2 regions of the Polaromonas sp. P1_F6 genome follow, and region 2 is predicted to be linked to the other one. Evidence: riboswitches for the same ligand, from Rfam matches in the RefSeq annotation. Region 2 holds a riboswitch; the other holds the start of a gene.
What was found. A riboswitch is a leader RNA that binds a small molecule or an ion and turns the genes downstream of it on or off. The one in region 2 is predicted to bind glycine.
Positions count from the first base shown of each region.

Region 1 (3,401 bases), on a different contig from region 2:
GTAGCCTTGGCCAATGAAGTTCTTGAACACCTGGTTCTTGGCCGCGATGGCTTTGAGCTGCTTGAGCGCGGCCGCCTCCGTGACGGGGGCCGGGATGGCCATGGCGGTGCTGCGTGCAATCGAGCGTGGAACAATGCCTTCCACCAGCGCGCGGCGCGAGGCTGAGCCCACGATGCTGAGCATGTGGACTTCGTCGGCGTCATCGATGCCGATGTGGCGGGCGATGAATTCGGCAGGGTTTTCAAGATCGCCCAAGGGCTTGGCGGATTGCATCAACATGTCGGGTCCCGTGTCAGGCTTGGCAGCCAGGAGTCAGAAAAAAGAATCGGTCAGAAAATCAGGCAGCGAAGGCGGTGTAGCGGGTTTCGTCCATCAGCGCGTCAAGCTGCGTTGGGTCGGACAGCTTGACTTTGAAAAACCAGCCGGCGCCCATCGGGTCGCTGTTAGCGAGAGATGGGTCGTCTCTTAGGGCTTCGTTGATTTCGGTGACTTCGCCACTCAAGGGCATATACACGTCGGCCGCGGCCTTGACGGATTCGACAACACCGGCGGTTTCTTTCTGGGCGAAGGTGGTGCCGACAGCCGGCAGGTCCACAAACACCACATCGCCCAGCGCATCCTGCGCATGCACGGTGATGCCGACGGTGGCGACGTTGCCTTCAATCTTGACCCATTCGTGGTCTTCGGTGTATTTGACGGTCATGAGGTTCTCCAGGGGTTGAGTGGGGTGAATAAAACGGGGAGCTTGATCTGGTGCTTAACCGCGGTAGTAGCGGGCGGGAACGAAAGGCATGGCGGCCACTTCCATGGGCACCGGCTTGCCGCGCACGATGGCGTTCACGCGTGTGCCCAGCGCAGCGAACTCAGGTTTGATGTAACCCATGGCGACGGGCTGGTTGATGGTGGGGCCCAACAAACCGCTGGTGACTTCGCCGATAGCCATGCCGTCGGTGCTTTGCAGTTCGGTGTGGTCGCGTACAGGAACGCGCTCCAGCGCCACCAGGCCGATACGCTTGCGGGTGAGCAGGGCGGGGTCGGCCAGCTGGGCCAGAATTTTGTCTGCGCCAGGGAAGCCGCCGGCACGCGCGCCGCCGGTGCGGCGAATCTTTTGCATGGCCCAGTTGAGGTTGGCTTCCACCGGCGTGGTGGTGGTGTCGATGTCGTTGCCGTAGAGGCACAGGCCGGCCTCCAGCCGCAGCGAATTGCGCGCGCCCAGGCCGATGGGTTTGACTTCAGGTTGCGCGAGCAGCGCGCGTGCGAGTGCGTCAGCTTGCGAAGCAGGCACCGAGACTTCAAAGCCATCTTCACCGGTGTAGCCGCTGCGGGTGATGAAGCAGTCGCAGCCGGCCACGCTGAAGCGGCCGCCGGTCATGAATACGAGTTTTTCGACACCGGGCGCCAGGCGCTGCAAGGCAGTGACGGCCTGTGGGCCCTGCAGCGCCATCAGCGCCATTTCCGGCATGGGGATGACTTCGCAGCGCGAGCCGATCTTTGCCTGGATGTGTGCAATGTCGCCGACCTTGCAGGCGCCGTTGACGATGACAAAGAGGTCGCCGCCGTTGGCGTAGTCGCGGTTGAAGAACATCAGGTCGTCGATGATGCCGCCGTCGTCGTTCAACAGCAGGCCGTAGCGCTGCTTGCCGGCGGGCAGGTCGATCACATCAACGGGTATCAGGGATTCCAGCGCGACTGCGGCATCAGCACCCACCAGGCGTAGCTGGCCCATGTGGGACACGTCAAAAAGGCCGGCAGCCTGGCGTGTGTGGTGGTGTTCCGCCATCAGGCCCGCGGGGTACTGCACCGGCATCGAATAGCCCGCAAAAGGCACCATGCGCGCGCCAAGCTCCACATGCAGGTCATGCAGGGGCGTTTTCAACAAGGTTTCGGGGGCGGCGGAAGAGGTGGACGAATCGGACAAGGCATTCTCCAGGGGGCAAACACGGTCATGGCAAGAACTTGTTCTCAATCCATGGGCTGCCCCTGCTGTCCACTTTACCTGAGAGATTCACCCGGCGATGCAGGCTTGCTCCTTCGGTGGGCTGCCCGTGAAAGGCGGCCTCTCTCCAGTAGGGAACGCCTTGCCGCGTGGTGCGCCGCAGGGCGGTTGCCAGTCCTTTTGCCTGAGCGTTCAGTGCTACTCAAGGGGGGTGCCCCCAGGGTGCTCGTGCGCCTTCGGCGGTTTTCGCGAGGAAAACTCTCTCCTGACACCGCTGAGTGTAACGGAAGCCGCTGTCGGCTCGATCAGGCGGCCTGGTGCTGCGGCAGCAGCATGGCGATGCGCTCGCTGATGGAGTCGGCGCGCTCGTGGCCCGCGATTTTTTCGATTTCCTCGATCATTTCGCGCGAGGCGCTGAGCATGGTCTCGCGGTCTTTGGCATTGCGCAGCGCTTCGCGAAAGCGCTCGGCCATCTCCGGGTTGCGCCGGGCGAACATGCGTTCGCAGATGTCGAACAGGAACATCCGGGTTGTGGCAAGCGAGCGCTTGCCTTCAAATTGATCGGCAGAGACCTGAATGGCCTGGGTGGTTTCGGGGCTGGGAAAGTTCTGTAACTGCGCCGGCGTGAGTGTTTGGGCGGGTGCAGGCGCAGGGTTTTTTGCCGGCGCGGACGTCTTGCCGGGATGGGCTTCCAGAAAGCCGTCGCGCAAAAGGCGCAGGGCAATGGCTTCGCCGTCGCCCTCAAACAGCGGGCGGAAGTCCTGGGCCGACTTGCTGCCGTCGGCCATCAGCAGCAGGGTGCGCTCGCGCTGGCCTAGCGTTCTCACGCCGGGCTTGAGCTCGGCACGGGCGCGGTCGGTTTTGTGGAGCTGCATGGATTTCATCCTGAAATGAAACCCCGAGCATGGCTGCTGAAAATGACAGCCTCGTGAATCCCGTCCGAAAAGCTATTTTGCGTAGACGAGATCCCGCAGAGCCAGCGACAGCTGCGGGACGTAAGTGACCACCATCAGGCAAGCCAGGATGACGAGCACAAAGGGGATCAGGTGGGTCACGATGCGGTCCAGCGATATCCTGGCGACGGTGCAGGCCGCGAACAGGTTCACGCCGAAAGGCGGTGTGATCATGCCCAGGGCAAGATTGACCACCATCACCAGCCCGAAGTGCACCGGATCGATGCCGAAATGCACAGCCACTGGCGCCAGGATGGGTGCCAGAACAATGATGGCGGCGCTGGTTTCAATGAACATGCCGATGATGAACAGCGCCGCGTTAACGCCGAGCAGGAAGAGGGCGGGCGATTGCAGCACTGCTTCCAGCCAATGGCCTATGGCGTCCGGCACGCCGGCCCGGGTGATCAGAAAGGCGAACAACCCGGCATTGGCGATGATGAACATGATCACGGCGCTGGAGAGCACCGATTTGCGCAGGATGACGTACAGGTCGGCCGGCTTGATTTCGCGGT
Region 1 is NZ_JBFUBQ010000001.1:368,655-372,055, forward strand. Features, by position in the region: gene gcvP (aminomethyl-transferring glycine dehydrogenase) at 1-279, opposite strand, end outside; gene gcvH (glycine cleavage system protein GcvH) at 338-703, opposite strand; gene gcvT (glycine cleavage system aminomethyltransferase GcvT) at 758-1,918, opposite strand; glycine riboswitch at 1,974-2,077, opposite strand; glycine riboswitch at 2,099-2,214, opposite strand; gene AC1DY9_RS01775 (hypothetical protein) at 2,242-2,811, opposite strand; gene AC1DY9_RS01780 (TRAP transporter large permease) at 2,884-3,401, opposite strand, start outside.
Region 1: another riboswitch for glycine. It lies ahead of gcvT (glycine cleavage system aminomethyltransferase GcvT); the one in region 2 lies ahead of AC1DY9_RS21465 (D-amino acid dehydrogenase).

Region 2 (3,401 bases):
GCGGCAAGCGGCTGATGAACGGAGGGCGATATTACCGTTTCCGCCCGCCTGCTGCAGGACGCTGTGCTCCAGACCCCCTTTTCAGGCCTTGCTCAGGCCTTCGCCATCCCCGGCAATGCCATCACACGCTCCGGCGCCGGCATCCCGGTAAACGCAAAGTCGACTTCCGGCACGCGCCCGCTCACGATGTCCGCAATCGCCGCGCCCGAGCCGCAGGCATGTGTCCAGCCCAGCGTGCCGTGGCCCGTGTTGAGGAAGACATTGGAGGCCTTGCTTTTGCCGATGTAAGGCACGTTGCTCGGCGTGGCCGGCCGCAGGCCTGTCCAGAACTGCGCGCCTTCGCCGTCCGTCATGTCGGGAAAGAGTTGTTTTACACGGCGCACGATGGCGTTGCAGCGCACCAGGTTCAGCTCGGTGTTGTAGCCGTTGAGTTCGGCCGTGCCGGCAATGCGCAAGCGGTTGCCAAAACGCGAGAACACCAGCTTGTATTCGTCGTCGGTCAGGCTCACCTGGTAAGACGCCGCCTCGTTGATCACGGGCAGCGTGACCGAATAACCCTTGGCCGGGTAGATGCGCAGGCTTTGCCCCAGCACCTTGGCCCACTGCGCGCTGAAGGCGCCCAGGCACATCACATACGCGTCGGCTTTCAGCATCTCGACCTTGCCACCGGCCTCGCCACTGCCCATCGCCACCTGCACGCCGTTCAGCTGCCCCTCTGCGGCATCCAGGCCCAGCACCGTGGTGTTGTACAAAAATTTCACACCGGCCTGTTCGCAGCGCGCGGCCAGCGCGGCGGTAAACGCGCGGGCGTCACCCGATTCATCGCTGGGCGTCATGCTGCCGCCCACGATGCTGCCGCGGCATTGCGCCAGTGCGGGCTCAATCGCCACACATTCGTCGGCCGTCTTCATGTCGAGTTCGCAGCCGTGCTCGCGCATGATGCGCGCGGGTTCCTGCGCCGCGTCGTACTCGGCCTGGCTGGTGTAGAAGTGCAGGATGCCCTTGGTCTGCGCGTTGTACAGCAGGCCCAGCTCGGCGCGCAGCTTTTGCAGCGCGCCGCGGCTGTACATGCCCAGGTTCACGATCTGCTTGATGTTTTGTGCCGTGCGCGCCGGCGTGCAGTTGCGCAAAAACTCCAGCCCCCACAGCCACTGGTTCACATCGGCGCGCAGCCTGAAGAGCAGCGGCGCGTCTTCACGCGCCAGCCATTGCAACACTTTCAGCGGCGCACCCGGGTTGGCCCAGGGTTCCGCATGGCTCACCGATATTTGCCCGCCGTTGGCAAAACTGGTTTCCATCGCGGCTGCGTTGCGGCGTTCCACCACTGTCACCTCATGGCCGCGCTGCGCCAAATACCAGGCCGTGGTGATCCCCGTGACACCAGCCCCCAAAACCATGACTTTCATGGCGATTCCTTTTCATTCAAGCAGAACATTGCAGTAGCGCAAGCGCCGTGCCAGGGGTTGCTGTTGAATCGGAAGAATCGTGGCAACCGCCAAGCCATCACATGCTTGCGGCCGCTTCCACTGTCCTTGTTACCTGAGAGATTCAGCCGTTGCTTTTATGTCGATGACAAGCTTCGGCTTTGCTCCTTCGGTGCGCTGCACCTTGCGTGCGGCGTCTCTCCAGACGGCTGTGTGTTCCGGGCAGTACGGGACCTGAGCGATTATGGAAGTTTGCGCCTTCGGTGGCTGCCTTGTGGGGCAGCGCTCTCCTGCTTGAACGGGTTTGAATTTACCACCGAAGACTGTTTTGCCAAGCGTGAATAGGGCGTTCAGTACAGGTCTAGCGGGTTAATTCAGCGGCTTAATAGTAGGGAGTAGGGAGCAGGGAGGTTTAGCCTTCGCTCACTGCGTTCACAAACGCGGCTTTGGCATCGGTGTAGGCCTCCCGGTCACCCGGGTGCCTGGCCGCCAGTTCCGCCTTGAGCGCGGCATAGCGCGCCGCCAGCGCCGGGTCCGAACGCAGGGCGTCGCGAAAACGCAGGCGCTGCGCCCACACCTCGCCGCCGTGCACCACCAGGTGCAGGTGATGCGTGCGGCGCCCCTCTGCCCAGCGCATCAGCCATTTGCGGTCAGACAGCGAGGCATTGAATTCAGCGGAGGTCGTGTAGCCATTGGCGCACAGCGGCGCCAGAAGCGCTTCAGCCGCCGCGATTGATTCCACACCGGCCAGCATATCGATCACCGGCTTGGCCGCCAGGCCGGGCACGGCTGTGCTGCCGATGTGCTGGATGTCGATCAGGCGGGCCGGCAGCTGAGGGGAGAGCGCAAGCAGGCGGTCCCGCTCAGCCACAAACTGCTGGGGCCAGGCTGGGTTGTAGGCCTGCAAGACCACTTCCTCGTGGATAGCGGCAAGCAGCGATTCCTGGTCAGTCATGCGCGTGACGGCTGGCAGGTTGTTGTGCAGGGGCAAAAAACGCTGTGCGACACGCCAGAATCCTTTGCGGGGCTATTTTTGGGGCGGTTTTAAGCATCAAAAAGGCCTTCAGCCCAATCAAATATTGCGCGAGCAGCTATTAAAACAATAGCAACTAGAAGTCCCGCGGCTGCGAATGAGGCGGTCTGCATTTCATTTACCGGAGAGCCAGCACAGCTTTGCGCGCCTGGGCCAGTCGCTCTTCCAGATAGGCACCATAAAAGTCGGTAGATGCCAGGCCAACCAGCCGTTCCGCCAGGTCTTGCCCGGCCGGGCCCAGAAACAGCACGGTGGGTGTGAAACCGGCTTTCCATGCCGCGACTTGCGCGGCGGCTGTCGTCACCTGGCCGTCAAAGCCGGTCAGCGGCGTCGTGCGGTCGCTGATGTTGAGCTGCCAGGCGTGCAGGCTGCCGTCACGCTGCGCCGGCAACAGGTAGTTGCGCCGCACCAGCTCGCAAAAAGGGCAGCCGGGCAGGCTGACCAACAGCACGAGTGGTTCATTTTTGGCGAAGGCGATTCCAGCGGCCGCCGGCAAAGAGGCCGGCACAGGCAAGGCAGTGTCTTTGGCCAGTGCGAGCTGGGGCAAGGCCAGCCCGGCTGCCAGCGCGGCAGTGAACTGGCGGCGGCCCACCTGGCTCATTCGGCGCTTTCCAGCAAAATCTTCGTCAGCGCAGCCGGTTCGCTGATCATGGGGTCATGGCCGGTCTTGATCTCCACCACGCGCGAATTCGGCAGCCACGCACCGTCCCAGAATTTCGGGTCTTTCACACGCAGCCGGCTCGGCTCTATGGTGGCCAGGGCGGGTTGCGTGCAACTGACAAAAGTGCGCGGCACAGCGGCTACGCGCTGCATATCAAAGTGCAGCGGCGCCTGGTAGGTGTTGCCGGGGTGCGGCGTCTGCCGGCGCTTCACCCAGTCACGGTCAGCATCGTGCAGGCCGAACACCTCCGGGTCGGGTGCCGGAAAGCTGAAGCTGGGCGAAG
Region 2 is NZ_JBFUBQ010000011.1:19,190-22,590, forward strand. Features, by position in the region: gene AC1DY9_RS21465 (D-amino acid dehydrogenase) at 93-1,406, opposite strand; glycine riboswitch at 1,518-1,639, opposite strand; gene AC1DY9_RS21470 (GrpB family protein) at 1,837-2,379, opposite strand; gene AC1DY9_RS21475 (thioredoxin domain-containing protein) at 2,576-3,058, opposite strand; gene AC1DY9_RS21480 (alpha/beta fold hydrolase) at 3,055-3,401, opposite strand, start outside.